2 regions of the Actinacidiphila sp. bgisy144 genome follow, and region 1 is predicted to be linked to the other one. Evidence: riboswitches for the same ligand, from Rfam matches in the RefSeq annotation. Region 1 holds a riboswitch; the other holds the start of a gene.
The links. Region 1 has a riboswitch for thiamine pyrophosphate ahead of AC3EVP_RS17440 (thiamine ABC transporter substrate-binding protein). Riboswitches for the same ligand answer to the same signal wherever they lie in the genome.
Positions count from the first base shown of each region.

Region 2: another riboswitch for thiamine pyrophosphate. It lies ahead of thiO (glycine oxidase ThiO); the one in region 1 lies ahead of AC3EVP_RS17440 (thiamine ABC transporter substrate-binding protein).

Region 1 covers NZ_JBYIRM010000013.1:133,981-148,942, reverse strand. Annotated here, with positions in the region: gene AC3EVP_RS17460 (hypothetical protein) at 1-912, shown strand, start outside; gene AC3EVP_RS17455 (LOG family protein) at 1,332-2,408, shown strand; gene AC3EVP_RS17450 (ABC transporter ATP-binding protein) at 2,415-3,491, opposite strand; gene AC3EVP_RS17445 (ABC transporter permease) at 3,488-5,095, opposite strand; gene AC3EVP_RS17440 (thiamine ABC transporter substrate-binding protein) at 5,209-6,315, opposite strand; TPP riboswitch at 6,307-6,450, opposite strand; gene rlmN (dual-specificity RNA methyltransferase RlmN) at 6,540-7,658, opposite strand; gene AC3EVP_RS17430 (SRA domain-containing endonuclease) at 7,765-8,760, opposite strand; gene AC3EVP_RS17425 (phosphatidate cytidylyltransferase) at 8,796-9,839, opposite strand; gene frr (ribosome recycling factor) at 9,871-10,428, opposite strand; gene pyrH (UMP kinase) at 10,547-11,356, opposite strand; gene tsf (translation elongation factor Ts) at 11,601-12,437, opposite strand; gene rpsB (30S ribosomal protein S2) at 12,552-13,478, opposite strand; gene AC3EVP_RS17400 (peptidoglycan DD-metalloendopeptidase family protein) at 13,994-14,458, shown strand; gene AC3EVP_RS17395 (LLM class F420-dependent oxidoreductase) at 14,576-14,962, opposite strand, start outside.
Region 2 covers NZ_JBYIRM010000023.1:96,904-111,865, reverse strand. Annotated here, with positions in the region: gene AC3EVP_RS24965 (anthranilate synthase family protein) at 1-1,475, opposite strand, end outside; gene AC3EVP_RS24960 (class II 3-deoxy-7-phosphoheptulonate synthase) at 1,780-3,129, shown strand; gene AC3EVP_RS24955 ((2Fe-2S)-binding protein) at 3,292-3,585, shown strand; gene bfr (bacterioferritin) at 3,613-4,092, opposite strand; gene AC3EVP_RS24945 (sulfite oxidase-like oxidoreductase) at 4,239-4,853, shown strand; gene AC3EVP_RS24940 (deoxyribonuclease IV) at 4,964-5,845, opposite strand; gene pknB (Stk1 family PASTA domain-containing Ser/Thr kinase) at 5,924-7,882, opposite strand; gene AC3EVP_RS24930 (thiazole synthase) at 8,298-9,143, opposite strand; gene thiS (sulfur carrier protein ThiS) at 9,147-9,353, opposite strand; gene thiO (glycine oxidase ThiO) at 9,350-10,510, opposite strand; TPP riboswitch at 10,507-10,619, opposite strand; gene AC3EVP_RS24915 (NAD(P)/FAD-dependent oxidoreductase) at 10,729-11,940, shown strand; gene AC3EVP_RS24910 (Rv2175c family DNA-binding protein) at 12,022-12,396, shown strand; gene thiE (thiamine phosphate synthase) at 12,496-13,233, shown strand; gene metF (methylenetetrahydrofolate reductase [NAD(P)H]) at 13,369-14,289, shown strand; gene AC3EVP_RS24895 (hypothetical protein) at 14,326-14,962, shown strand, end outside.

The DNA of each region.
Region 1 (14,962 bases):
GTGCTGCTCGCCGCGGCGACGGTGACCCTGGTGTGCGCGTGCGGCAGCGTGCTGGCGCTGCTGCTCTTCCTCCAATTGCGCGGCGACGTGACCGGTGTGCCCTACCACGGCGTCGGCCCCGGGCTCCTGGCGGCGGGCCACAGCCTGCCGCTCGCCGGGGCGGTCACGCTGCTGGCCCTGGTCCCGCTGGCGGCGGGCGCCGCGAGCGCGGCACGGCTGCGCACCGAGCAGCGCCCCGACGGACGGCGGACGGACGGGCAGCGGCCGGACCGGGGCCGTGCCCGCCCGGGCGGCCCGGACGCGGGCGCGATCGAACCGGACGAGCAGGTGCCCGCCGGGCTCCCGTGGGGCGTCGCGCTGATCGCCGTCGGGCTGGCGCTCGAGGCGACAGCCCCCGACCGGCACACCTTCCCGCTGCCCAGCGGCCTGGGCGCGATGGCGCCGGCCGCGGTCGGCGGCTGGGTGCTCACCGCCGCCGGGCTGGTGCTGGCCGGCCCCGGACTGGTCCACGCCTGCGGGCGGTTGCTCGCCGCCTACCGGCCCGGCGGGCTGCGGCTGCTGGCCGGGCGCGGGCTCCAGCACGAGGCGCGGCGGCTCGGCCGCCCGCTCGGCCTGCTCTCGGCGACCGTGGCGGCGCTGGTGGCCGGCTACGGCCTGCACCAGGACAGCGGCCGCACCCTCGGGCCGGTCACCACCTTCGCGGTGCTGCTGATCTGCATGTGCGTGCTGGCCTCGGCCGCGCTGGCCGCGCGGGAGTCCCACGCCGCGCGCGCGTCCGCGCGGGCCGCGCTGCGCGAACTCGCGGCGCCCGCCGCGGTGCTGCGCGCGTCGGCGGCGGTACGGGCCGGCGTGCTGGCGGTCGCGTTCCTGGTGCCGGCGCTGCTGGTCGCGGCGCTCTCGCCGACGCCCTAGCGCTCCCTCTCCCGGTCCGCAGCCCCTCCGCCTCCCGGCCCGTAACCCGTCCGCTTCCCAGTCCGCAGCCCCTCCCCTTCCGGCCCGTAACCCGTCCCCTTCCCGGCCCGTAGCCCGTCCCCTTCCCGGCCCGTGGCCCCTCCCCCCGTCCCGATCCGTCCCCGGCGCCGCGCGCGGTCCTCCCGCACGCGGCGCCGCGTCAACGGCGCGCCGCCGCTGTCCCTCTTCGCGGCGGCCCGGCGCCGACCGCGGCGCGCTATCGTGCTCGCGTGGCAGCGCCTACCTCCCCAGACTCGCCCCGTCCCGCCCGTCCGCGGCTGCCGCGTCCCGCGGCCGGCCCGTACCGCGGCCCGGTGCCGCCCGAGCCGCCGAAGGCGCCCTCGGGCGCCGCGCCGGAAGGTGTCCGCCGGACCCGCGAGGTGGAGACGCTGGAGGAGTTCGACGCGGTCGCGCTCGGCGGGTCCTTCGCGGACTGCCGGGTGCGGGCGGTGGACCTGACCTCCCGCACCTTCGCGCTGCTGGTCACCGACACCTCGCAAGCGGTCTTCCTCGGCTGCCCGATGGAACCGCAGGCGCTGGCCCAGGTGCGGGCCGGCGGCGCGCTGGTCTTCCCGCCGGTGCCCGGCCTGCCCTTCGACCCCTACCGCGCGGCGCCCTACCGGCCCGAGGAGCTGTACGCGGGCCTGGCCGAGAGCGGCTACGGCGCGACACCGGACGCGCTGACGTACGACTGGTGGCTGCGGACCGCCGCCGAGCGCGACGTGTTCGCCTCCATGCTGCGCTCCATCCACGACGACGCGGTCTCCGACGCCCTGGACGAGCAGCTCGGCGGCGAGCAGGTGGTGGGCGTGCTGGGCGGGCACGCCATGGAGCGCGGCACCCCGGCGTACGCGGGCGCCGCCCGGCTGGGCCGCGCGCTGGCCACCGCCGGGCTGACCGTGGCGACCGGCGGCGGCCCGGGCGCGATGGAGGCGGCGAACTTCGGGGCGTACGCGGCCGCGTACGACGACGTGATGCTCGGCAAGGCGCTCGACGTCCTCGCGGGCACCCCGTCCTTCGCGCCCTCCGTCGACGCCTGGGCGTCCACCGCCTTCGAGGTGCGCGAGCGCTGGCCGGACGGCGGGCCCTCCTACGGCCTGCCCACCTGGTTCTACGGCCACGAGCCGCCCAACCCGTTCGCCGCGCACATCGCGAAGTTCTTCGCGAACGCCACCCGTGAGGACGGGCTCCTGACACGCTGCACCGCCGGCGCCGTCTTCCTGCCGGGCGCCGCCGGCACCGTCCAGGAGGTCTTCGACGCCGCCACCGCCAACTACTACGGCTCGCACGGCGACCCGGCCCCCATGGTCCTGGTCGACCACGCCCACTGGACCGCCGAGCTGCCCGTCTGGCCGCTGCTCCAGGCCCTCGCCGACGGCCGGCCCATGAGCGCGCGCATCACCCTGGTCGACAGCGTCGACGAGGTGCCCGCGGCGCTGGCCCGCCTCAGCGCGTAGCCCGCCTCACCCCGCGGCCGGGCGTTCGCCGGGAGCGGCCCGCACGGCGGACCGGGCGAGGACGACGACGTCCTCGGGGGCGAACACCGCGCCCACCCGGGCGCCGATCTCCGGCGCGTCGCGCAGCGCGCACTCCGCTTCGAGGGCGGGCCCCTGCGCGGGCTGGAGCAGCACTCCCACATGGCCGCCGCGGAAGGTCCGCGAGACCACCTCGCAGCGCGGTCCGGCGCCGTCGGCCGGCCCGAGCCGTACGCCCGAGGGCCGCACGAGCAGGCGGTGCTCGCCGTCGGGGGTGCCGTCGGGGACGGCCAGCTTGCCCCAGGCGGTCACCGCGACACCACCGCTGACCACGGCGTCGGTGATGTTGTCGAACCCCAGGAAGCGGGCCACGAACTCCGAGCCGGGCTGCTGCCACACCTCGAGGGGCGTACCGCTGCGCACGATCCGCCCGTCGCGCATCACCACCACCCGGTCCGCGAGCGCGAACGCCTCCCCCTGGTCGTGCGTGACGGCCAGCACGGTGGTGCCCAACTGCCCGAACAGCCGACGCAGTTCGACGACCAGCCGTTCGCGCAGGGAGCGGTCGAGCTGGCCCAACGGCTCGTCGAGCATCAGCAGCCGCGGCTCGGACGCGAGGGCGCGGGCCAGCGCGACCCGCTGCTGCTCGCCGCCGGAGAGGGTGGCGACGGGGCGGGCCGCGGCGCCGGGCAGCCCCACCAGGTCCAGCAGTTCGGCGGTCCGCCGCTCGCGGTCCTGGCGCGGCATCCCGTGCATGCGCGGCCCGAACGCCACGTTGCCGCCGACGTCGCGCTGCGGGAAGAGCTGGTGGTCCTGGAACATCAGCCCGACCCCGCGGCGGTGCGCGGGCACGCCCCGCTGGTCGGCGCCATCCAGCAGCACCCGGCCGCCGTCGAGCGCCTGGAGCCCGGCGACGGCGCGCAGCAGGGTGGACTTGCCGCTGCCGGACGGCCCGAGCACGCAGACGATCTCGTGCGCGGCCGCGTCCACGCTCACCTCGTCCAGCGCGGCGCGCGCCCCGAACCGTACGGTGGCCGCGTCCACGCGCAGCAGGGTGCCGGTCATCGCGACCTCTCCGACAGCGGGTACTCCAGGATCAGCAGGCTGGCCGCGCAGACCACCATGAGGATGGTGCTCAGCGCCATCGCCTGGCCGTAGTTCATCTCGCCGGCCCGGCCGAGCAGGCGGGCGACGGCGACCGGCAGGGTGGGGCTGTCGGGGCGGGCGATGAAGACCGTGGCACCGAACTCGCCGAGCGAGACGGCGAACGCGAACCCGGCCGCGATGCCCAGCGCCCGCCGTACCAGCGGGAGTTCGACCTCGCGCCAGACCCGCAGCGGGGAGGCGCCCAGCATCGCCGCGGCCTCCCGCAGCCGTTCGTCGACGGCCCGCAGCACCGGCAGCATCACCCGCACCACGAACGGCGCGCCGACCAGCGCCTGGGCCAGCGGCACCAGCAGCCAGGAGTCCCGCAGGTCCAGCGGCGGCTTGTCGAGGGCGATCAGGAAGCCGAAGCCGACGGTGACCGCGGAGGTGCCCAGCGGCAGCATCATCAGCCCGTCGAAGCCGCGCATCAGCCGGCCGCCGCGGCGGGTCAGGGCGGCCGCGGCCAGCCCGCCGACGACCAGGGCGATCACGGTGGCGGCGGCCGCGTAGCGCACCGAGTTCCAGACGGTCTGCAACGGTGGGACGAGGAAGGTGCCGTCGCCGCCGGTGGTGCCAAGCGCGCGGTAGAAGGCCAGGCCGTAGCCGTTCGGGCCGTCGAAGGAGCGGGCGGCGAGCACGCCGAGCGGCAGCAGGATCAGCAGCGCGACCGAGGCGAGGACGGCGGCCAGCAGCGCGCGTTCGCCCCGGCCGCGCGGGCGGTGCGCGGTGCCGGCCGGGTCGACCAGGCGCAGCGCGGACTCCCCACGCCGGGTGGTCCAGGCGTGCACGGCCAGGATCGCGGCCACGGCGGCGAACTGGAGCAGGGTGAGCACGGCCGCGGTGGGCAGGTCGAAGATCTCGGCGGTCTCCCGGTAGATCTCGACCTCCAGGGTGGCGCGGGTGGGGCCGCCGAGGATCTGGATGACGCCGAAGGAGGTGAAGGTGAACAGGAAGACCATCACCCCGGCGGCCGCGACGGCAGGCCCGAGCGCGGGCAGGGTGACGCGGCGCCAGGCGGTGAGGCGGCCCGCGCCGAGCATGCGGGCGGCCTCCTCCTGGCGCGGGTCGAGCTGGGCCCACAGGCCGCCGACGGTGCGGACGACCACGGCGTAGTTGAAGAAGACATGCGCGATGAGGATCGCCCACACCGAGGTGTCCAGGCGCACCCCGAACAGGCTGTCGGTGAAGCCGCCCTGCCCGAGCAGCGCGAGGAACGCCGAGCCCGCGACGACGGTCGGCAGCACGAACGGCACCGTGACCACGGCCCGCAGCAGCCGCTTGCCGGGGAAGTCCAGCCGCGCGAAGGCGTACGCCCCCGGCAGGGCGACCACCAGGGTCAGCGCGGTGGAGGCGGCCGCCTGCCAGCAGGTGAACCACAGCACGTGCCGGACCGAGCCGTCGCCGAGGACGTCGCCGATCCGGCCGAGCTGCCAGCGGCCGCCCTCGTGCAGGCCGCGGCCGACGATCGCCGCCACGGGGTAGGCGAAGAAGGCGGCGAAGAACGCCAGCGGCAGTGCGGCCAGGGCCGCTCCGGTGAGGACGCGGCGGCTACCACGGTGGGAGCCGGCCCGCGGCGCGGCGTTGCGCGGTGCGGCCTTGCGCGGCAGCCCGTTCTTCGGCGCTCCCTCCCGTGGCGCTACAGGACGATCGAGTTCCACGACTTCACCCAGTCGTCCCGCTTCGCGGCGATCTTGTCGGGCGCCAGCGTCGTGGGGTGCGGGACCTTCGCGCCGTACTTGGTGAACACCTCGGGCTCCACCGCGCCCTTCACGACCGGGTCGACGTACATCTGGAGCGGCATGTCCTGCTGGAAGGTCCGGCTGAGCATGAAGTCGATGAACGCCTTGGCGCCGGCGGGGTTCTTCGCGCCGTGCAGCAGCCCGGCGAACTCGATCTGGCGGAAGCAGGTGCCGGTGGCCACCCCGACGGGCGACTGCGCGGGCTGCGGGGTGACGCCGACCACCTCGGCGGGCGGGCTGGAGGCGTAGGAGACGACCAGCGGCTTGCTGCCCTTGGCCTTCTTGCCGGCGGCCGACCCGGAGAAGGCGTTGTCGTACGCCTGCTCCCAGCTGTCGACGACCTGCACGCCGTTGGCCTTCAGCTTCTTCCAGTACGCCTGCCAGCCGGAGTCGCCGTAGGTGGCGGCGGTGCCCAGCAGGAAGGCGAGCCCCGGGGAGGAGGTGGAGACGTTCTCGGTGACCAGCAGGTTCTTGTACTGCGGCTTGACCAGGTCGGCGAAGGTCTGCGGCGGCGCGAGGTGGTGGGAGGTGAAGTAGGCGCGGTCGTAGTTGACGCACACGTCGCCGGAGTCGATCGGCGTCACGCGGTGCTTGGCGGCGTCCAGTTGCACGTCCGCGGCGACCTGGTCCAGGCCCTTGGCGGTGTAGGAGTCGAACAGGCCGTTGCTCAGGGCGCGGGAGAGCAGGGTGTTGTCGACGCCGAAGAAGACGTCGCCGCGCGGGTGGTCCTTGGTGAGGATGGCCTGGTTGACCGCGGCGCCCGCGTCGCCGCCGCGCAGCACCTTGACGGTGTAGCCGGTCTCCTTGGTGAACTGCGCGAGCACCGAGGAGGAGGCGGCGAACGAGTCGTGGCTGACCAGGGTGACGGTCTTGGAGGGCTTGCCGGCGGCCGAGGAGGAGCCGGAACCGGAGCTGGAGCTCGAGCCGCAGCCGGCGAGGACGGTGGCGCCGGCGGTGGCGAGGACGAGCGCGCCGATGGCACGCCGACGGATGGTGCTGTTCACTGTGTGACTCCCTACGCCGGTATGACCCGGATCAGGTGGGAGGGTCTGCGGCCTGGGTCCCTCGACGGTCCTGCCGTCGGATCGGGTCCCAGCCGCACTCTCAGCGCCGTCTCAGGCGCTCCCCTGTCGGATGTTCACTTGTCCTGCGGTTCTGCGGTCGTGCGGTTCATGTGTCCTGCTGTTCATGTGTCCTGCTGGTACGACGAACACACCAGCGCACCGTATCAGCGTGCGGAGGCGGCGAGCTGACCGCAGGCCCCGTCGATCTCCTGGCCGCGGGTGTCGCGGACGGTCACCGGCACGCCGTGCGCCTCCAGTGCGGCCACGAACGCCCGCTCGTCCTCCGGCCGGGAGGCGGTCCACTTGGAGCCGGGGGTCGGGTTGAGCGGGATCAGGTTCACGTGCACCCGGTGGTTCTTCAGCAGCCGGCCGAGCCGGTCGGCGCGCCACGCCTGGTCGTTGACGTCGCGGATCAGGGCGTACTCGATGGAGACGCGGCGGCCGGAGACGTCGGCGTAGTGCCAGGCGGCGTCGAGCACCTCGCGGACCTTCCAGCGGGTGTTGACCGGCACGAGGGTGTCGCGCAGCTCGTCGTCGGGGGCATGCAGGGACACCGCGAGGCGGCACTTGAAGCCCTCGTCGGCGAAGCGGTGCATGGCCGGGACCAGGCCGACGGTGGAGACGGTGATGCCGCGCTGCGACAGCCCCAGCCCGTCGGGCGCCGGATCGGTCAGGCGCCGGATCGCGTCGACGACCCGGCGGTAGTTCGCGAGCGGCTCGCCCATGCCCATGAAGACGATGTTCGACAGCCGGTCCGGGGCGCCGGCCGCGCTGCCGGGCACGTCGCCGTCGCGCAGGGACCGCATCCCGGCGACGATCTGGTGCACGATCTCGGCCGTCGACAGGTTGCGGTCCAGGCCCGCCTGGCCGGTCGCGCAGAACGGGCAGTTCATCCCGCAGCCGGCCTGCGACGAGATGCACATCGTCACCCGGTCCGGGTACCGCATCAGCACCGACTCGACGAGCGTCCCGTCGAAGAGCCGCCACAGCGTCTTGCGGGTCTCCCCGTCGTCGCACGAGGCGTGCCGCACCACCGTCATCAGCTCCGGCAGCAGGTCGCCGGCCAGCTTCCCCCGCGCCCCCACCGGAATGTCCGTCCACGTCGCCGGATCGTCCGCATAGCGCGCGAAGTAGTGCTGCGACAACTGCTTCGCCCGGAACGGCTTCTCCCCCAGCGCCGCCACCGCCTCCCTCCGCTCCGCGGGCGAAAGATCAGCAAGATGCCGCGGCGGCTTCTTGGCCCCGCGCGGCACGGCAAACGTCAGTTCTCCGGGTACAGGCATGATGCCTACCAGTGTCGCAGACCCGCGGCAAGTAGCTGACCGTCGCATAACGTGGAGCACCGGCAACGCATAGCAACGAGGCGGGCGCTCCTGCGGCCACTGATGGCTACTGCACCGGGAACCCTTCAAAGCCGTCGTCGGACTGGGTGACCAGGGCGATGTTTTCGGCTGCCAGGAAATCGCGGAGGTCCTCGCCCGGGTCGCCGGGCAGCAGCACCGCGAGCCGTAGCCCAGGGGGTGTGTTCAAGTGGCGTCGGTAGTCGCGCAACTGCCCAATCGCCATGCGAACGTCGATACGTCGGCTCTTGCCCTTGGCTTCGTACAACACATTGTCGGTGTCGTCGTAAAGGTCGGTCATCAGCGATCCGGGCTCGCCAGCCACGGTGATCTGATGGCGATGGAAGGTATGTCCTGCCTCGGCCAACACCTGCTGGAAGGCGGTCACCAACTGGCCCTCTCGCCGCACTATGGCAACTGATCCGCCCGGCAGGTTGGCGGTGGTCTGGTCCGTTCCATGTCGCTCTACCGGGACGGCTGTCGCCCCGGGTGTCCCAATCCGGGGCTCGGAACTCGTCGGTACCTCAAGCACGGTCGTCGCCGGCGCAGGCTGCAAGAGGTCACGGTCGGTGAGCGCCAACTCTCCGGTCGCAGCCGGCCGCAGCCGAAAGACGTAAAGGCGGCGAGGCTCCACGCTGTTGGACGTACTCCAGCACTCTTCGTAGCTCTGCTCAGGATCGACCACGACCTGGCCGACATAGCGCTGCCGCACGGTTTTGGACTTACCTACGTATCCGTCAGCGACGAAGAGGTGTACCTCACGGCCCATCTCTGCATGGCGCAGCAATGATCCATTGACGCCCGTCAACGCTTGATCGCCCGTGGCGCCAGCACCGGTGTACAGATAAAGCGGTCCGCGCTCGTCATCCTCGGCGCGACCGTCGAAGGTGTAGCCGTGTTCGGCGCCCGCCTGCGGGTCCGAGAAGACCAGCACCATTTTCGTGTCGACAATGGGGACGATCCCACCCTGGAGCGACCCGCCTACCAGACGAGCAAGCTCCGCGCGCGTGGTGAAGTCGCCAGGAACGAGACGCGGTATCGGCATGGCCTCAATCTAGCGGCAACGCCCACGGCTTGGGGTCAGCCCTGGCCGACGAAGGAGACGAGGAGGAGCCAGACGACGGGGGCGGTGGGGAGGAGGGAGTCGAGGCGGTCCATGATGCCGCCGTGGCCCGGGAGGAGGGTGCCCATGTCCTTGATGCCGAGGTCGCGTTTGATCATGGACTCGCCGAGGTCGCCGAGGGTGGCGCTGACCGCCGCGGCCAGGCCCAGGAGCAGGCCCTGCCACCAGTGGCCGCCGTCGATGAAGTACTGCATGAGCAGGGCGCCGACGACCATCGCGAAGCTGATCGCGCCGACCAGGCCCTCGCGGGTCTTGCCGGGGCTGATCCGGGGCGCGAGCTTGTGGCTGCCGAAGCGCCAGCCGACCGCGTAGGCGCCGGTGTCGCTGATCACGGTGAGCAGCAGGAAGACCAGCACCCGCCGCGGACCGTCGTCGGCTGCGAGCATCATGACCACGAACGTGGCGAGGAACGGCACGTAGAACGCGGCGAACACGGCCGCGGTGACGTCCCGCAGGTAGTCCTCGGGCGGGGTGGCCATCCGCCAGACCAGCACCGCGAGCGCGGTGAGCGCCATCGCGATCCACGCGCCGTCGGCACCGCGGACGTACCCGGCGATCACCATCGCGGTGCCGCCGACCGCCAGCGGGACCAGCGGCGCGTGGATCTGCTTGCGCTCGGCGAGCCGGGAGGTCAGCTCCCACAGCCCGACGACCACCGCGACCACCACGATGCCGACGAAGACCGCCTTGACCACGAACAGCGCCGCCACGACCACCGCACCGAGGCCGACACCGACCCCTATCGCCGCCCGCAGGTCGCGCCCGGCGGACTTCTTCGCGGCCGGCGGTGGGTCCTGGGGCGGCGCGGACGGTGGCGGTGGCATGGTGGAGATCTTCCTCCTGACCCCGGGCTCCGTGGCGGAACCCGCCGCGTGACCGGCGCGTGGCGAAGCGCCCCAGGAAGAATCGTTCACGGAACGTCGCCTCGCGTCGTCGTCAGGTTGGTGGTCGGCCGGGGGGAACGTGCGGCGGTCCGGCCCGGACGCGCAGGGTCCGGCCAGGACACATCAGGTGCGCGGGAGACCGCGGAGGTCAGACCTCCAGCAGCTCCGCTTCCTTGTGCTTGAGCAGCTCGTCGACCTGCGCCACGTACTTCGCCGTGGTGTCGTCCAGCTCCTTCTCCGCGCGGCGCACCTCGTCCTCGCCGCTCTCGCCGTCCTTGACGAGCTTGTCCAGCGTCTCCTTGGCCTTGCGGCGGACGCTGCGGATGGAGATCTTCGCGTCCTCGCCCTTGGCCTTGGCGACCTTGATGTACTCGCGCCGCCGCTCCTCGGTGAGCTGCGGGAACACCACGCGGATGATCCGGCCGTCGTTGCTGGGGTTCACACCGAGGTCGGAGTTGCGGATCGCCTCTTCGATGTTGCGCAGGCTGCTGCTGTCGAAGGGGGTGATCACGGCCATCCGCGGCTCGGGCACGGCGAAGGAGGCGAGCTGGTTGATCGGGGTGACCGCGCCGTAGTACTCGGCGACGATCTTGTTGAACATCGCCGGGTGCGCACGGCCGGTGCGGATCGCCGCGAAGTCGTCCTTGGCGACGACGACGGCCTTCTCCATCTTCTCCTCGGCCTCGAGGAGGGTCTCTTCAATCACCATGTGCTCCTGGTATTCAGAAGGCAGAGCCGTCGGGTCCGGGCCCCTGCGCGCGTCTTCGTGCTCTTCCTGCACGGTGTCGGACCGGGCAGCCTGTTGTCCATACCGGCCGCGCCGGTCACGCCCTGGTGCCCTGGTCGTTGACCAGCGTGCCGATCTTCTCACCCTTGACCGCGCGGGCGATGTTGCCCTCGGCGAGCAGTTCGAAGACCAGGATCGGCAGTTTGTTGTCCTGGCAGAGGGTGATCGCGGTGAGGTCGGCGACCCGCAGGTCGCGGGCGATCAGCTCGCCGTACTCCAGGGCGTCGAAGCGGACGGCGTTCGGGTTGTGCTTCGGGTCGGAGTCGTAGACCCCGTCCACCCCGTTCTTGCCCATCAGCATCGCCACCGCGTCGATCTCCAGGGCGCGCTGCGCGGCGGTGGTGTCGGTGGAGAAGTAGGGCATGCCCATGCCGGCGCCGAAGATGACCACGCGGCCCTTCTCCAGGTGCCGGACGGCGCGCAGCGGGATGTAGGGCTCGGCGACCTGGCCCATGGTGATGGCGGTCTGCACCCGGGTCTCGATGCCCTCCTTCTCCAGGAAGTCCTGGAGGGCGAGGCAGTTCATCACGGTGCCGAGCATGCCCATGTAGTCGGAGCGGGCGCGGTCCATGCCGCGCTGCTGGAGTTCGGCGCCGCGGAAGAAATTGCCGCCGCCGAGCACGACCGCGATCTCGTAGCCCTCGCGGACCACCGCGGCGATCTCCCGGGCGATGGCGTGCACCACGTCGGGGTCGACGCCGAGCCCGCCACCGCCGGCGAACGCCTCGCCGGAGAGCTTGAGCAGGTAGCGGCGCGGAGCGGTCCCGTCGCGGCCTTCGTGCTGCTGCCCGCCGCCCTCGTGGGTGTGGTCGCGGGCCTTGCGGGCGCCTTCGGCACCATCATCCATGGGAGATCTCCTCGTGCACGTACCGAGGAGGCCATTGCCGTGGGTCCTTATCGGTTCCCGGTACGGCAATGGCCTCCTCGTCACCTCTGCGGCCGGCCGGCGGGCGGCCGGCCGCGTACGGCCCTGGCGGACCGTCTGTCTTGCCCCGTACGGCCGCCGGGCGGCCGTACGGACATCGGTGGCAGCCCGCGGCGGCCGAGTCGGTGTCTGCGGCCGGACCGGCGGGTGCCGGTGGGTGCGGACGTCAGACGCCGACGCGGAAGCGCGCGAAGGCCTTCAGGGTGACCCCGGCCTCGTCGAGCACCTTCTGCACGGTCTTCTTCGCGTCCTTGGCGAACGCCTGCTCCAGGACGACGTTCTCCTTGAAGAAGCCGTTGACCCGGCCTTCGACGATGCGCGGCAGGGCGGCGTCGGGCTTGCCCTCCTCGCGCGCGGTCGCCTCGGCGACGCGGCGCTCGTTGGCCACGGTCTCCTCGTCGATCTCGTCGCGGGTGAGGAACTTCGGGGCGAACGCGGCGATGTGCTGCGCGACGTCCTTGGCGGTCTGCGCGTCGGCCTTGTCCAGCTCGACCAGCACGCCGACCTGCGGGGGCAGGTCCGGGCTGGTGCGGTGCAGGTAGGAGGCGACGTAGCCGCCGGTGAACTGCGCGAAGCGGTCCAGCACGATCTTCTCGCCGAGGGTGGCGTTGGCCTCGTCGACGAACGCCTGGACGGTCTGGCCGTCCTTGATCTCGGAGGCGAGCAGCGCGCCGAGGTCGGCCGGCTTGGTGGCGGCGACGTGGGCGGCGATCGCGTCGGCGACGGCGACGAACTTGTCACCCTTGGCGACGAAGTCGGTCTCGCACTTCAGCTCGACGAGGACGCCCTCGGAGTTGTCGGCGGCGATGAGGGAGACGACGGCGCCGTTGGAGGCCGAGCGGCCCTCGCGCTTGGTGACGCCCTTCTGGCCCTTGACGCGGAGGATCTCGACGGCCTTGTCCAGGTCGCCTTCGGCCTCGGTGAGGGCGTTCTTGCAGTCCATCATGCCCGCGGCGGTGAGCTCGCGGAGCTTCTTGACGTCGGCGGCGGTGAAGTTCGCCATGGGTGTGAGTCTCTTCCCGGATGGTCGGTGGATCTACGGGTGAACGGCGGGGGCGCTCGGCCCCCGCCGTTGTCACGCGTGGTGCTGTTCCCGGACGCTCGCGTCCGCGGGCGGTCAGGCGCCGGTGGCGGCGTCGCCCTCGGTGGTGGCGGGCTTCTCGTCGGCCGGGGCGGCGGCGGGCGCCTCCTCCGCCGGGGCGGCGGCCTCGTCGGCCGGGGCGGCGTCGGCCGGGGCGTCGGCAGAGGCGGGGGCCTCGGCGTCGGCCTTCTTCTCGCCCTCGAGCAGGTCGCGCTCCCACTCGGCGAGCGGCTCGGCGGCGCCTTCGGCCTTCTTGTCGCCGGTGGCGGCGCCGGAGCGGGCGATGAGGCCCTCGGCGACGGCGTCGGCGATCACGCGGGTGAGCAGCGTGACGGAGCGGATCGCGTCGTCGTTGCCCGGGATCTTGTAGTCGACCTCGTCGGGGTCGCAGTTGGTGTCGAGGATCGCGACGACCGGGATGCGGAGCTTGCGCGCCTCACCGACGGCGATGTGCTCCTTCTTGGTGTCCACGATCCAGACGGCGCTGGGCACCTTCTGCATCTCGCGGATACCGCCGAGGGTCTTCTCCAGCTTGTCCTTCTCACGGGAGAGGACGAGCAGTTCCTTCTTGGTGAGGCCGGAGGCGGCCACGTCCGCGAAGTCGATCTCCTCGAGCTCCTTCAGGCGCTGCAGGCGCTTGTAGACGGTCGAGAAGTTGGTGAGCATGCCGCCCAGCCAGCGCTGGTTGACGTAGGGCATGCCGACGCGGGACGCCTGCTCGGCGATGGCCTCCTGCGCCTGCTTCTTGGTGCCGACGAACATGATGGAGCCGCCGTGCGCGACAGTCTCCTTGACGAACTCGTAGGCGCGGTCGATGTACGACAGCGACTGGAGCAGGTCGATGATGTAGATGCCGTTGCGCTCGGTGAAGATGAAGCGCTTCATCTTCGGGTTCCAGCGGCGGGTCTGGTGCCCGAAGTGGACGCCGCTCTCCAGCAGCTCCCGCATCGTGACGACGGCCATGGCCGTACTCCTTGAGGTACTCGGTTACCGCGACCGCCGGACGGTGGCCGCGCCTGACGTCCCGACGCGCCGTGCCACAGGGGACCGAGGGGCGCGGCCACCGCCCGTGACCATCAAGGTCCGGGGTTGGTGGCGGGGCGTGCGAAGTCGACCCGGTGACCCGGGTCGCCAGGGAAAGTGTACGGGACCGCCGGAGCCGCGGGCGACACCCGAGTTGTCCACAGGGTGCGGACCAAGATCATCGCGGGCGGGGCGCGGTGGGTCATCGTGGGGACATGGCGTACACGGCGGTGTGGTTGACGGTGGTGGCGGTGGTGCTGGCGGCGGGCGGAAGCGTGGCGGCCGGGGCCGAGGGCGGGGCGGGCACGGGAGTTGGGGACGGCGCCCGGGCCCGGGCATGGGAGGCGGCGGGTCCGGGGTCCGGGTCTGGAGCGGGGTCGACGGCGAGGTCGGGGTCGGGAGCGGGGTCGGCGGGCTGTACGGGGCCGCCGGGTCCGGCGGCGCGGTGCTGGCCGGTGGTGGGGCCGGGGGCGCGGGGCCGCCCGCTGGTGCTGCGTGCGTTCGAGCCGCCGGCGACACCGTGGGCGGCCGGGCACCGCGGGGTCGATCTGGCGGCCGGGGCGGGGGCTTCGGTGCGGGCGGCCGCCGCGGGCGAGGTGGCGTTCGCCGGGCCGGTCGGGGGCGTCCCGGTGGTGGTCGTGGCGCTGACCGGCGGTCTGCGCACCACCTACGAACCGGTACGGGCCGCCGTCGCGGTGGGTGCGGCGGTGGCGGCCGGGGACCGGGTGGGCGAGGTTGCCGTAGGGCGGCTGCCGCACTGCCCGGAGGTGTGTGTGCACTGGGGGCTGCTGCGCGGGGACGTCTACCTCGACCCGCTCACCCTGCTCCCGCCGGTGCTGCGCCGGGCCGGGCCGTCCCGGTTGCTGCCGGTGGCGGGGGCGGGCGGCGGCGGGAAAGGGGTGAGCGGGCGGAAGGGGTGAGCGCGGCTGCCGGGCGGGCGGCGGACGCGGGCGGGCCGCGGAGTGGGGCGGTGGAGCGGTGGAGCGCGGGGCCGCGGAGCCGGGCGGGCCGCGCGGTGGCGGCCCGCCCGGGCCGGATCAGCTCAGCGGCAGTACGGCGGCCAGCTCGCGCCACTCCTCACGCGGCAGGGCGCCGTCGGGGCGCAGCACCTGGAGGGCCACGTGGTCGGCGCCGGCCTCGTGGTAGGCGGCGACGCGGGTGCGGACGTCGACGGTGTCGCCGATCGCAAACAGGGCCTCGAGCAGGGCGTTGCTGCCGCCGTCGGCGAAGTCCTCGTCGGTGAAGCCGAGCCGGCGCCAGTTGTTCACGTAGTTGGGCAGCTGGAGGTAGCCGGCGAGGGCGGCGCGCGCGGTCTGGCGGGCCCGGACGAGGTCGGAGTCGAGGACGACGCCCAGCTCGGGGGCGAGCAGCCGGTCCGGGCCGAGGGCGGCGCGGGCCTGTGCGACGTGCTCGACGGTGACCAG
Region 2 (14,962 bases), on a different contig from region 1:
GCCACCGTGCGGCCGGCGGCGCGCAGCACATGCGCGAGCATCGCGGTGAAGGTGTCCTCGGCGTCCACCACCAGCACCGGCCCGGCCGCGCCGTCCCGCGCCGGGGCCGGCGTCCGCATCCGCAGCCAGAACGGGGCGAGCCGGGAGCGGCGGGCGTCCAGCGCGGCCCGCACCCGGATGTCGTCGGCCAGCCGCGGCGCGGCCGTACCCGGGTCGGAGCCCGGCGCGGGGGCGGCCGGCGGCCGCGGCGGGAGCACCCCCAGCGCGGTGAGCACCCCGGCGGCCTTCGCGTGCGTCTCGGCCACCTCCGCGTACGGGTCGGAGTGCCGCACCAGGGTCGCGCCGACCGGCACCTTCAGCTCACCGGCGGGCGAGATGTCGGCGGTGCGGATCAGGATCGGCGAGTCCAGCGTCTGGGCGCCGCCCGCGTCCCGCCCGAGCAGCGCCAGCGCGCCCGCGTAGTAGCCGCGCCCGGCGCCGTCGCGGCCGCGGGGCTCGTACCGCTCGATCACCCGGCAGGCGTTCTGCACCGGCGAGCCGGTGACGGTCGCGGCGAACATCGTCTCCCGCAGCACCTCCCGCACGTCCATGCTGGAGCGGCCGCGCAGTTCGTACTCGGTGTGCGCGAGGTGCGCCATCTCCTTCAGCCGCGGCCCGACCACGACGCCGCCCCGGTCGCCGACCGTGCACATCATCTTCAGCTCCTCGTCCACGACCATGGTCAGCTCCTCCACCTCCTTCGGGTCGTGCAGGAACTCCAGCAGCCCGTCCGCCGACGGCCCCTGCGCCGGGTAGCGGTAGGTGCCGCTGATCGGGTTCATCACCACGGTCCGGCCGGACATCCGCACATGGACCTCCGGGCTGGCGCCCACCAGCGTCCGCTCGGGGGTGTGCACGGTGTACGTCCAGTACGCGCCCCGCTCGCCGCGCAGCAGCCGGCCGAACAGCTCCAGCGCCGCCGCCGGCCCGAAGTCCGGCACGACACCGCGGAAGGTGCGCCGGATCACGAAGTTGGCGCCCTCGCCGCGCCCGATCTCCTCCTCGAGCACCTGCCGCACGATCCGCGCGTACGCGTCGTCGTCCACGTCGAACGCGCCGCCCTCGACCCGCACTTCGGACCCGCCCGGCAGCTCCCGCAGCGCGTCCCGCACCTCGGCGAGCGGGAGTTCGTACACCTCCTGCGGGCGCAGGACGGCCAGCGGGGTGCCGTCGTCATGGACGTCGAAGCCCCGCTCGCGGATCTGCCGGAAGGGCACCAGGGCCAGCGCGTCGGTGACCGGGGCGCCGGGGGAGCCGGAGGGCAGCGGGATGCCGGCGAGCGTGTCGACCTGCTCGACGGGGCCGAGCAGCACCTCGACCACGTCCTGCGGGCGGCCGGGGGTGCGGCGGTGCAGCAGGGCGAAGGGCGGGCAGGCGGGGTCGAGCAGGCGCTGGACGAGCCGGGCGGCGCTGGGGGGCGGGGCGGAGTGGGGCACGGCGGGCGTTCCTTCCTGGACGTTCCTGGACGTTCTCGGCGGGCGACGGACGGGAAGGGCGGCCGGACCCGGAAACACCGAAGGCCGCCCTCGGGCGGCCTTCGCGACGTGTTCTGCGCGCGATGTCTAACGGGCCGCCGTGGAAGCGGTCCGCCAGCAGGAGTGCTGGGTGGTGCGGGTGATCATCGCGGTCATGGTCCCGAGCCTACCGCAACCGGGCGGCGACGATCCGCACACGGGGTGGAACGTCTCATCCACTGAGCGCAGCGGTCCGGGCCCGACCCGACCACGTAGGGTGGGGCCCGTGACCGTGAATGCCGAAACCCATGCCGGGACCCGTACCTGGCAGTCTCTTCCCGCGGCGCAGCAGCCTGAATGGCCCGACCCCGAGGCGCTGCGCGACGTGATCGCCGAGCTCGCCTCGTATCCGCCGCTGGTCTTCGCCGGCGAGTGCGACCAGCTGCGCGCCCGCATGGCCGAAGTGGCCGAGGGCAAGGCGTTCCTCCTCCAGGGCGGCGACTGCGCCGAGGCGTTCGACGCCGTGGGCGCGGACCAGATCCGCAACAAGCTCAAGACGCTGCTCCAGATGGGAGCGGTGCTCACCTACGCCGCTTCGGTGCCGGTGGTGAAGGTCGGCCGGATCGCCGGCCAGTACAGCAAGCCGCGCTCCAAGCCGACCGAGACCCGCGACGGCGTGACGCTGCCGACCTACCGCGGCGACTCGGTGAACGGCTTCGAGTTCACCGCCGAGGCCCGCGTGCCCGACCCGCAGCGGCTGAAGCGGATGTACCACACCTCCGCCGCCACGCTGAACCTGGTGCGCGCCTTCACCACCGGCGGCTACGCCGACCTGCGCCAGGTGCACGCCTGGAACCAGGACTTCGTGAAGTCCTCGCCGTCCGGGCAGCGGTACGAAGCCCTCGCCCGCGAGATCGACCGCGCGCTGACCTTCATGGCCGCCTGCGGCACCGACCCGGCCGAGTTCCGCACCGTCGAGTTCTACGCCTCCCACGAGGCGCTGCTGCTCGACTACGAGACGGCGCTGACCCGGACCGACTCGCGGACCGGCAAGCTCTACGACGTCTCCGGCCACATGCTGTGGATCGGCGAGCGCACCCGGCAACTCGACGGCGCGCACATCGAGTTCGCCGCGCAGATCGGCAACCCGATCGGGGTGAAGCTCGGCCCGTCGACCACCCCGGAGGAGGCGCTCGCCTACATCGACCGCCTCGACCCGGACCGGGTGCCCGGCCGGCTCACCTTCGTGGTGCGGATGGGCGCGGACAAGGTCCGCGACAAGCTGCCGACGCTGGTGGAGAAGGTCACCGCGTCCGGGGCGAAAGTGGTGTGGGTCAGCGACCCCATGCACGGCAACACCTTCGAGGCCGCCTCCGGCCACAAGACCCGCCGCTTCGACGACGTCCTGGACGAGGTGAAGGGCTTCTTCGAGGTCCACCACGGCCTCGGCACCCACCCCGGCGGCATCCACGTGGAGCTGACCGGCGACGACGTCACCGAGTGCGTCGGCGGCGGCGACGAGATCTTCGTCGACGACCTGCACCAGCGGTACGAGACGGCGTGCGACCCGCGGCTCAACCGCAGCCAGTCGCTCGACCTGGCGTTCCTGGTCGCCGAGATGTACCGGGGCCAGTAGCAGCGGGCGCCGGCACCCGGCCCGTCGGTGCCGGCTTCGAGAAGTATCCGCGGAGGGGCGCGTATCACACCGGTACGCGCCCCTCCCGGCTTTTCTTCCGCGCGACCGTCTGGGTAAGGTAAGGGTTACCTCAGCTTCTGGCCCTGGATCGGTGGTGACCGCGTGTACGTCTGCTCGTGCTTCGGCATCACCGAGCAGCAGGTGAAGCAGCACGCCGAAGAGGGCCGCTGCACCCCGCGCCAGATAGCCTCCGCCTGCAAGGCAGGCACGGACTGCGGGTCCTGCGTCAAGCGCATCCAGGCGGTGCTGGGCCGCGGCGACGGCTGCGTCACCCGCCACGGGCTGGCCGCCCCGGCCGCTGCGGCCGGGCCGGCCCCGGCCGATCTCGCGCAGCCGGAGATCCCGCGGCCGGACCCCGCGCCGCCCGCCCTCCGACCGCTGCGGCGCGTCGCCTGACCCGCGGCCGCGCACCTCAGGGGCGGATCAGCTCTCCGGCTGCTCGATCTGCTGCGCGATGTACAGCGGCTCGCCCAGCTTCTCGATCAGGCCGAGCTGCGTGTCCAGGTAGTCGATGTGGTGCTCCTCGTCCTTGAGGATGTCCTCGAACAGCCGGGCCGAGGTCACGTCGGACTTCGACCGCATCAGGTCGATGCCGCGCCGCAGCCGGTCGATCGCCTCGACCTCCACCAGCCGGTCGGCCTGGAACATCTCGGTGACGGTCTGCCCCACCCGCACATGGAACAGCCGCTGGTAGTTCGGCAGCCCCTCCAGCAGCAGGATGCGGTCGGTGATGATCTCCGCGTGCCGCATCTCGTCGAACGACTCGGCCCTGGTGTTCTTCGCGAGCTTCGTCCACCCGAAGTTGTCCTGCATTTTCGCGTGCAGGAAGTACTGGTTGATCGCGGTCAGCTCGGCGGTCAACTGCTCGTTGAGGAACTCGATGACCTCGGGGTCGCCCTGCATGGCAACGCCGTCCTTCCCGTTCGGGCCCGATATGTCCGCGCATCCTTGCACCGCGTGACCGTTCGATCCAGTAAGTGCACGCTTACGGTGTCGGCGCCGCCCGGCCCGCGGCCCGAGCACGGTGTCCGGTCTGTCACCATGGACGTATGAGTCGGCAAGCGCATCCGGAGGGGCGGCTCCCCCCGGGGCAGCGGCTCCAGCGGGGCTGGCCGGTCACGCACTACGGGCCCGTGCCCCGCTTCCGCCCCGAGCGCTGGGACTTCCGCGTCTTCGGCGCCACCGTGCACGGCGCCCGCCCGGTGTGGAACCACGACGAGTTCTCCGCGCTGCCGTACACCACCGTGGTCGCCGACTTCCACTGCGTCACCAAGTTCTCGATGACCGGCATGGAGTGGGGCGGGGTCTCCGCCGCCACCGTCGCCGAACTCGCGCCCCCGGCGGCCGACGTCACCCACGTCATGGTCTGGGCCGAGTACGGCTTCAGCTCCAACCTGCGGATCGAGGAGTTCCTCGACGACCTCACGATCTTCGCCACCCACCAGGGCGGCCAGCCCCTCACCGCCGAACACGGCTTCCCCGTCCGCCTCGTCGTGCCCCGCCTCTACGCCTGGAAGGGCCCCAAGTGGGTGCGGGGCATCGAGTACATGACGGCCGACCGCCGCGGTTTCTGGGAGGAACGGGGCTACCACAACCTCGCCGACCCCTGGCACGAACAGCGCTACTCCTTCCAGGAATCCCCGGGCGACGGCCCCGAACTCTGATCCCGGCTCACCCCGCCGGGCGCCCTAAAGGGGCGCGGGGAACGGCGCGACCAGCCAGAACGTACGAGTGGATCGCCACTGCCTGAAGGGGCAGACGCGGCCGTAAGGGGTCACTCCCCCCGAAGGGACTGGAGCAACTTCACGTCAGAAGCGTGCCCTTCAACTCCCCCCGGAGTCTCGATGACCAAGGGCACCCCGTCCGTCGCCGGGTGGGCCAGAACCTCACGGAAGGCCTCCACCCCGATCCGCCCGGCACCAATATTCTCGTGGCGGTCGAGGTGCGCCCCGCACCCCGCCTTCGAGTCGTTCGCATGGATCAGCCGCAGCCGCCCCGCCCCCGCGGCCCCCTCGATCTCCGCGAACATCCGGTCCACCCCGCCGGGCGCCGCGATGTCGTGCCCGGCGGCGAACACATGGCAGGTGTCCAGGCACAGCCCGACCCGCGGATGCCGGTCCAGCGCGTCCAGATACGGCCCCAGGTCCTCCGCCAGCGAACACAGCGAGGACCCCTGCCCGGCGGTCGACTCCAGCAGCAGCCACGGGTCGTCGTCGTGCGTCAGCTCCTCCAGCAGCGGCCGCACCCGCTCCCGTACCTGCGCCAGCGCGGCCTCCCGGGGGCGGCCGCCGGTCGCGGAACCGGTGTGCACCACCACCCCGAGCGCCCCGATCCGCCGCCCCCGGCGCAGCGAGTGCCGCAGCGACGCCACCGAGCGGTCGACGGTCTCCGGCGTGTGCGAGCCGAAGTTGATCAGATACGGCGCGTGCACGTACGCGGGGATGTCCGCGTCGGCGCAGCGGGCGCGGAACTCCTCGTCCTGCGCCGGATCACCCGGGCCGGTCGCCCAGCCCCGGGGGTTGGCCACGAAGACCTGCACCGCCTCCGCGCCCAATTGCTCGGCGTAGCCCAGGCCCTTGGTGGCCAGGCCGCCCGCCACCGGCACGTGCGCGCCGACCGGATTGCGGCGGCGCCCGGGCGCGGTCTGCTCGTTCACTCGTCCGTCACCGGTCTTCACAGCTCGTCGTTCGGGTCGGTCAGGGCACCCAGGGTCGGTCAGCGCATCCAGAGTCGGTCAGCGCGCCCAGAGGGTGATCGTCGCGCCCTTGGGGGCCTGGCTGCCGCCGTCGGGGGACTGGCTGAACACGGTACCGCTGAAGAAGAGGTTGATCACCCGCACCTCGAAGCCGGCGGCGGTGAGGATCTTCTTCGCGTCGCCCGTCTTCTTCCCGGTCACGTCCGGCACCGGGAACTGCTGCTGGCCCTTGGAGACCGTGATCGTCACCGAGTCGCCCGCGGCGGCCTGGCCCCCGGCGCCCGGGGACTCCAGCGCGACCTTGTCCTTGTCGGCCACGTCGGAGAAGACCTTGCCCGGCGCGAGCACCACCTTCAGCCCGGCCGCCTCCAGGTCCTGCTGCGCGTCGGTGACCGACTCGCCGACCACGTCGGGGATGTCGACGGGGGCGCCGCGCGAGACGGTGATCGAGACGCGCTTGCCCGGGTCGGTCTGGGTGGTGCCCAGCGGGTCGGTGGACACGACCCGGCCGCGCGGCACGTCGTTGCTGTATGCCTGGGTGACCGTGCCCGGCACCAGGCCCGCGGCCTTGATCTCCTTGCGGGCGGTGGCCAGGTCGCGCCCGGCGACGTCGGGCACCCGGACGTGCTGGGGGCCCTTGGAGACCGTCAGGGTCACCGTGCCGTTGCCGCGGATGCGCCGGCCGGGGGAGGGGTCGGTGGCGATCACGCTGCCGCGCGGCACTGTCAGCGAGAAGCCCTGCTTCACCTTGCTGTCCAGCCCGGCCTGCTCGATCTTCTGCTCGGCCTTCGCCTGCGGCAGCGACAGCACACCGGGGACCGTCGTGAACTGGCCGTCGTTGATGTACCAGACGCCCGCGCCGACCCCGAGGACGACCAGCAGGGCGACGAGCACGGCGAGCGGGCCGCGGCGCGAGCGCGCCCACCCGGGTGCCGGGGCGGGGGGAGGGTCGTCCGGCGGCGGGGTGGGCAGCAGCAGGCGGGTGGTGCGGTCCGGGACCGCGCCGTCGGGCCGCGCCACCACGCTGGTGGGCTCCTCGGAACCGGGCGGCAGTACGGGCGGCACCTCGTCGGTGGGCACCTCGTCGGCGTGCACCTGGTCGGCGGGCTCGGGTGCCGCCGGTCCGGCCGGGCGCGCGTCCAGCTCCTCCGCGGTCAGCGCCGCCCGCGCCGTACGGGTCTCGGCGAGCAGTTCCACCGCGTCCGCCGGGCGCTGCTGCTGCGGGCGGGCGCAGGCCCGCGCCACCAGCGCGTCCAGCAGCGGCGGTACGGTCGGCACGACCGCGGAAGGCGGCGGCACGTCCTCGTTGACGTGCTGGTACATCACCTTCATCGGGGTGTCGCCGTCGTACGGCTTGCGGCCGGTCAGCATCTCGTAGAGCACCACGCCGCACGCGTACACGTCGGCCCGCTGGTCCACGGTGCCGTGGCCGATCTGCTCCGGCGCCAGGTACGACACGGTGCCCAGCACCACGCCCGTCGACGCGCTCGTCTTCGTGTCGATCGCCCGCACCAGGCCGAAGTCGGCGACCTTCACCCGGCCGTCGTCGCCGATCAGCACGTTCTCCGGCTTCATGTCCCGGTGCACCAGACCCGCGCGGTGCGCCGCGCCCAGCGCCGCGAGCACCGGTTCCATGATGTCCAGCGCCGCGTGGACCTGGAGCGCCCCGCGCTCCCTCAGCACGTCCCGCAGCGTGCAGCCCGCGACGTACTCCATCGCCAGGTACACGTACGTGCCGTCCGTGCCCTGGTCGAAGACGCCCACCACGTTCGGGTGCGCGAGCTTCGCGACCGCCTTCGCCTCGCGGATGAAGCGCTCCACGAACACCGCGTCGTCCGCGAGGCGCGGGTGCATCACCTTCAGGGCGAGCTCCCGGTCCAACCGGGTGTCCACGGCGCGGTAGACCGTCGCCATCCCGCCGACGGCGATGCGCTCCTCGACCAGATAGCGCCCGTCGAGCGTCTGCCCGACGAGCGGGTCCTCCACGCTGGTGTCCACGGCCACCGATTCTACGAGGCGGTTCGCACCCAACCGCGGGATCACGGCGCAATGTGTCCCACCCGTGCGGATTCGCTACGCGGTTGTAACCGTCTCCGTCCCCCTCCTCCCGCCCTGCGGGCCCCACGGCCCCCGCCGCGACGGTCCCGTCCCGCCCCCGGCTGCCGCCGTGTGGTGCGCTGGCCGCGCCGTTCCCCGCGCCCCTGTGGGGCGCTGGCTTCTTTCGCGGGAGGGGCCGAGCAAAACCAGGGGCGCGGGGAACTGCGCGGCCAGCCAGAGTGCACCGTGAGGTGGACGGGGACGGGAGGGGGCAGTACCCAGGGGCGCGGGGAACTGCGCGACCAGCCGGAGCGGGCCTGGGGTGGACGGGGACGGGAGGGGGCAGGACGCGGGGGCGCGGGGGGAGGGCGGCGCCCTATGCGCGGGGGGCTGGGGGCGGCGCCCCCAGGGAGAGGGCGCCGTTCGAGGGGGTCGAAGCGAGGGCACCGTACCTGCGGGGGATACGCCCGGCCCGGTGGGCGAGCCGGCCGGCGGAAACGGCCTCCCGCATGGCCGCGGCCATGAGCACGGGCCGCTGCGCCCGGGTGACGGCGGACGCGAGCATGACGGCATCGCACCCGAGTTCCATGGCGAGCGCGGCGTCGGACGCGGTGCCGGCCCCGGCGTCGAGGATGACGGGCACGGACGCCCGCTCGACGATGAGCTGGAAGTTGTGCGGGTTGCGAATCCCGAGCCCGGAGCCGATCGGCGAGCCGAGCGGCATGACCGCCGCGCACCCGACATCCTCCAACTTGCGGGCGAGCACGGGGTCGTCGCTGGTGTACGGCAGCACCGTGAACCCGTCGTCCACCAACGTCTCGGCAGCGTCGAGGAGTTCGACCGGATCGGGCAGCAACGTCCGCTCGTCGGCGATCACTTCGAGCTTGACCCAGTCGGTGCCGAGCGCCTCCCGGGCGAGCCGCGCGGTGAGGACGGCCTCGCCCGCGGTGAAGCAGCCGGCCGTGTTCGGCAGGACACGAACCCCCAACCGGCTCAGCACGGACAGCACGGAACCTTTCGCGGTGGGGTCCAGCCGCCGCATCGCGACGGTCGTCAGCTCCGTACCGGAGGCGACGAGCGCCCGCTCCAGCACGTCGAGGCTCGGCGCCCCGCCGGTGCCCATGATCAGCCGGGACCCGAACACGGCGTCGCCGATCCGCAGCGGATCAGCCCCGTCAGGCGACGCGGACGGCGCGGCCTGCGCCGACGGTGTCGTGTGCAACGCTCAGCCCCCCTGGACCGCGGTGAGGATCTCCACCCGGTCGCCGTCGGCGAGCCGGGTCGCCGACCAGCGCGAGCGCGGCACCACCGCCTCGTTGAGCGCGGCGGCCACCCCGGTGGTCGCCGCGCCGTACCGGGCGACGAGCGCACCGAGCGCGATCGGCTCCTCCAGAGCGCGCGGCTCCCCGTTGACGAGCACGCTGATCGTCATACCGTCTGCTCCTCACGTACGGCCGCGAACCGCCCGGCGGCGAACGGCTCGGCGTACCGCGGCAGCCGTCCGGTGTCCAGGACATGGCCGAGGACGTCCCCGGTGACGGGCGTGAGCAGCACCCCGTTGCGGTGGTGCCCGGTGGCCAGCAGCAGGCCGTCCAGGTGGGAGGGCCCGAGCAGGGGCGCGTTGTCCGGCGAGCCGGGCCGCAGCCCCGCGAGGGTCTCGGTGAGGGGGAGTTCGGTGATGCCGGGCACCAGGTCGTGCGCGTCCCGCAGCAGTTGGTAGACGCCGCCCGCGGTCACCGCGGTGTCCCAGCCGAACTCCTCGCTGGTCGCGCCGAGCACCAGTTCCCCGTTCTCCCGCGGCACCAGGTAGACATGGCTGCCGCGGACCACCGCACGGACCGTGCGGGACAGGAACGGCGCCCGCCCGGCCGGCATCCGCAGCCGCAGGATCTGCCCCTTCACCGGCCGCACCGGCGGCAGCGCGTCCGGCGGCAGCCCCGCCAGCCGGCCGCTCTCGCAGCCCGCGGCCAGCACGGTGCGCCCCGCCACCGCCCGGGTGCCGTCGGCGAGTTCGGCGCCGGTGACCCGGTCGCCCGCGCACAGCACCCGCGCCGCCTTCGCCCGTACGAACTCCACGCCCGCCGAGCACGCCGCCCGCAGCAGCGCCGCCGCCAGCCGCCGCGGATCGACCTGGTGGTCGCCGTCCACCCGCAGCCCGCCGCGCACCCCGGGGGCGAGCAGCGGCTCCAGCCGGCGGCAGTCCCGCCCGGTCAGCCACTGCGCGGCCAGCCCCAGCGAGGTCTGGAAGGCGTGCAGGTCGCGCAGGTCCGCCCGGTCGTCCGCGTCCAGCGCCACCGCGAGGGTGCCGCACGGCCGGTAGCCGGTGTCCAGACCGGTGGCGTCGGCCAACTCCGCGACCAGGTCCGGATAGCGCGCCGCCGACGCCAGGTTCAGGTCGAGCAGCGTCTGCTCGCCGTACTGCAACTCCGTGACCGCGGCGAGCATCCCCGCCGCGACATGGGCGGCGCCGCCGCCGGGGGACGGGTCGGCCACCACCGTCGACAGCCCGCGCTGGGCGGCGCGCCACGCCGTCACCAGGCCGATGATGCCGCCCCCCACGACGAGGACGTCCGCTGTTCGGGTACGCATGAGTCTCGGCTGCTCCCTTCGCCGGCATGACCCGGATCAGGTTCGTACGGTCGGCGGCCGGCCAGCCGCCCTCTCAGCCCGGTGCGTCCGGGCTCCCGCGAATTCGCTTCCGGTCAGCTTAACCGAGGGCCCGCCGGCGGGCGCCGCCGCGTCCACCGCGGTGGACGGGCCGCCCCGACCCCCGCCCCGGCGCCGCCCCGACGCGCTAACGTGTCCCGGTGAGCGAGCGTCACGCAGTGATCGTGGGGGCCGGCATGGCCGGCGTGCAGACGGCCGTCGAGCTGCGGCAGCAGGGCTGGCGCGGCCGGATCACCCTGCTGGGGGACGAGCCCCACCCGCCGTACGACCGCCCCCCGTTGTCGAAGGCGGTGCTGCTGGGCGCGGAGGGCGGCGCCCTGGCCGACGTGCGGTTCGACGTCGACTTCGCCGCCTTGGAGGTGGACCTGCGGCTGGGCGTGCACGCGCAGGCGCTGCGCGCCGCGGCACGCCAACTCGTCACCGACGCGGGCCTGGTGGCCTATGACGCGCTCGTCCTGGCCACCGGCGCCTACCCGGTGGCGCTGCCCGGCACCGCCGGCCGCCCCGGCGTCCACCCGCTGCGCACCCTGGACGACGCCGCCGCGCTGCGCCCGGTCCTGGAGCGGCGCGAGCACGTCGTGGTGGTCGGCGCCGGCTGGATCGGCGCGGAGTTCGCGACCGCGGCCCGCAAGGCCGGCTGCGAGGTGACGGTGGTCGAAGCCGCCGACCGCCCGCTGTCCGGTGTGCTGCCCGCGTCCGTCACCGCGCACATGACCGGCTGGTACGACGAGGCCGGCGTGACCCTGCTGACCGGCACCACCGTGGCCGAGGCCGCGGCGGGCGGGGTGGTGCTCGCCGACGGCAGCCGCCTGGCGGCCGGCGCCGTGGTGGTCGGGATCGGCGCGCGCCCCGCCACCGGCTGGCTGGCCGGCTCCGGGGTCACCCTGGACCCCCAGGGCGCGGTGCGCGCCGACGAGCGGCTGCGGGCCACCGCGCCCGACGTGTACGCGGTCGGCGACTGCGCGTCCTTCCCCTCCGCCCGCTACCACCGGCGGCTGCTCGTCCACCACTGGGACAACGCGGTCCAGGGCCCGCGCACCGCCGCCGCGAACCTGCTCGGCGGCGAGGAGGCGTACGACCCGGTGCCGTACTTCTGGTCCGAGCAGTTCGGGCGGTTCGTGCAGTACGCCGGGTTCCACCGGGACGAGGACACGATGGTCCGCCGCGGCGACCCGTCCGGCGACTCCTGGTCGGTGCTGTGGCTGCGCCGCGGCGTGCTGGTGGCGGTGCTCGCGGTGGGGCGGCCCCGGGACATGGCGCAGGGCCGCAAGCTGATCACCCAGGGTGCCGAGCCGGACCCGGCGCTCGCCGCGGACCCGGCGGTGCCGCTCAAGGCCGCGGTGCCGCACTGACGCCTGCCGCGGGAGCGCGGGGGACACCGTGACGGCTCAGCGGTGGGGGCGATTGTCAGCCGCAGGTGGCAGGCTTGTCCCGTGACTGTTTACTCGTCGGTTGACGCGCACATTGACGCTCTCGTCCCCTCCTGGCTCACCCTGCCCGAGGTCGCGGAGCGGCTCGGCCTCGAAGTGACCCGTATCCGGCCGCTGATCAAGGAAGGGCAGCTCATCGCGGTCCGGCGCGGGGAGAACAAGGTGCTGATGGTGCCGAGCGACTTCATCGGAGACGGCAAGATCGTGAAGGGCCTGCCCGGCACCCTGACCCTCCTGAAGGACGACGGGTTCACGGACGACGAGGCCCTGGAGTGGCTCTTCACGCCCGACCCGACCCTGCCCGGCACCCCCGCCAACGCGCTGCGCGAGAATCGCGGGACCGAGGTGAAGCGCCGCGCGCAGGCGCTCGCCGTGTAGCCCGCGCCCTGCCGGGGCCGCCGGCCGCCGCCCGTACCGCACCCGCGGACGCGCGCGGCGGCGGCCCGCACCGGGGCGCACCGACCCCGGGAGCCCGCGATGCCCACCCCGACCGCGTCCGACCGCCTCGCCGCCGCCCGGCTCTACCTGTGCACCGACGCGCGCACCGGCCGCGGCGACCTCGCCGCGTTCGCGGACGCCGCACTGCGCGGCGGGGTGGACATCATCCAGCTCCGCGACAAGGGCATCGAGGCCCGCCAGGAACTGGCCGCGCTGGAGATCCTCCGCGACGCCTGCCGCCGCCACGGCAAGCTCCTCGCCGTCAACGACCGCGCCGACATCGCCCACGCCGCCCGCGCCGACATCCTCCACCTCGGCCAGGACGACCTGCCGGTCCCCGCCGCCCGCGCGATCCTCGGCCCCGACGTCCTCATCGGCCGCTCCTGCCACACCGCCGCGGAGGTCGACGCCGCCGCCGTCCAGCCCGGCGTCGACTACTTCTGCACCGGGCCGGTCTGGCCGACCCCCACGAAGCCCGGGCGCCCCGCACCCGGGCTCGACCTCGTCCGCCACGCCGCCGCGCTCCGCCCGGCCCGGCCCTGGTTCGCGATCGGCGGGATCGACGCCACCACCCTCCCCGACGTCCTCGCCGCCGGCGCCCCCCGCATCGTCGTCGTCCGCGCGATCACCGGTTCCCCCGCCCCCCACGAAGCCGCGGCTGCCCTGACCCGCACGATCCGCTGCACGGTGCCCGACAGGGGCGCGGGGAACTGCGCGAGCAACCAGCTTCCGGCCGGTGGTCCGGACACGACAGCAACAGCCCCTTCGGGCCGGTGACGACCTGCACCACGGAACAGGGCTGGTCGCGCAGTTCCCCGCGCCCCTGTCCGGCACCGTTCTCCGCGGCAGCGGCCCCCCGGGAGTGGCTGGACGCACTAACGTGTGGTGGCCGCCACACGTTAGCCTGCTGACATGGCCTTGGGGACTTCATCCACACGTACGGACCGCGCGACCACGATCCGTGAGCTGCTCGCGTCCGGCCACCGCTCCTACTCCTTCGAGTTCGCCGCGCCGCGTACGGAGAAGGGCGAGCGCACGCTGTGGAACGCGATCCGGCGGATCGAAGCTGTCCGTCCGACGTTCGTGTCGGTCACCTACGGCGCCGGCGGCTCCTCGCGGGAGGGCACCGTACGGGCCACCGACCGCATCGTGTCGGACACCACGCTGACCCCGTGCGCCCACCTGACCGCGGTGAACCACTCGGTCGCCGAACTGCGCAACATCATCGGCCAGTACGCCGACGCCGGCATCCGCAACATCCTCGCGGTGCGCGGCGACCCGCCCGGCGACCCGATGGGCGAGTGGGTGGCGCACCCGCAGGGCCTGACGTACGCGGCCGAGCTGGTGCGGCTGGTCAAGGAGTCCGGGGACTTCTGCGTCGGCGTCGCGGCGTTCACCGAGATGCACCCGCGCTCGACGGACCCGGTGGAGGACACCCGGCACTTCCTCGACAAGTGCCGGGCGGGCGCGGACTTCGCGATCACCCAGATGTTCTTCGACCCCGAGGCGTACCTGCGGCTGCGCGACCGGGTGGACAGCGCGGGCTGCACGGTGCCGGTGATCCCCGAGGTGATGCCCGTCACGAACGTCCGGCAGATCGAGCGCTTCTCGCAGCTCGGCAACGCGCCCTTCCCTCCTGAGCTGGCCGAACGCATCCTCGCGGTGCAGGACGACCCGGCGGAGGTGCGGAAGATCGGCATCGAGTTCACCACGCGGATGTGCCGGCGCCTCATGGACGAGGACATCCCGGGGCTCCACTTCATTACTCTTAACCACTCCACCGCATCGCTGGAGATCTACGAGAACCTCGGGCTGCACCAGCGGGCGGCGTGACCGCGGGCGACCGCCCCTAGGTGAGGAAGTGGGCACATGGGCTACTCGGTGCTCTACATCGCGTTCGGCATCGTCGCGCTGTGGCTGCTGGGCGAGGTGCTGCTCCAGTACAAGGCCCGGCTGCGGTGGCGGGTGCTGGCCTTCGCCGGCTTCCTCGGCCTGGTGGTGGGGGTCGCCGACCGCAGCATCGTGCTCATCCTGCTGGGCGCGGTCGCCTTCGGCGCCGGGCAGAGCATGGTCACGCTCTCCTACAAGCGCGGCTTCTCCGCCGGCTGGGCGATAGGCGGCCGCCCCAGCTCCAGCCGGCGCCGCAGGTCGGCGGGGGCCCGCCCGGCCGAACCGGTGCTGGCGGTCGGCCCGATCGAGCCGGACACCCCCGACGGGGCCCAACCGGACGTCTCCGCCGAGCAATTGGCGGGGATGGGCGCCACCGCGGTGCACGACTTCCCGCCGGTGCCCGGCGACGGCCAGGACGGCTACGGCGCCGAGCAGGCCGTCTACCAGCCGGTTCCGCTGCCCGACGACAGCGGCGAGTACCCGCTCTTCGACGGCCAGTCGACGTACACGCCCGACCCGTACACCAGCGGCGGTTACGAGGGGTACGGCGCGCAGGGCTACCAGAGCTGGACCGGCTACGAGCAGCAGCCGTCCTGGGAGCAGGGCTCCCCACACG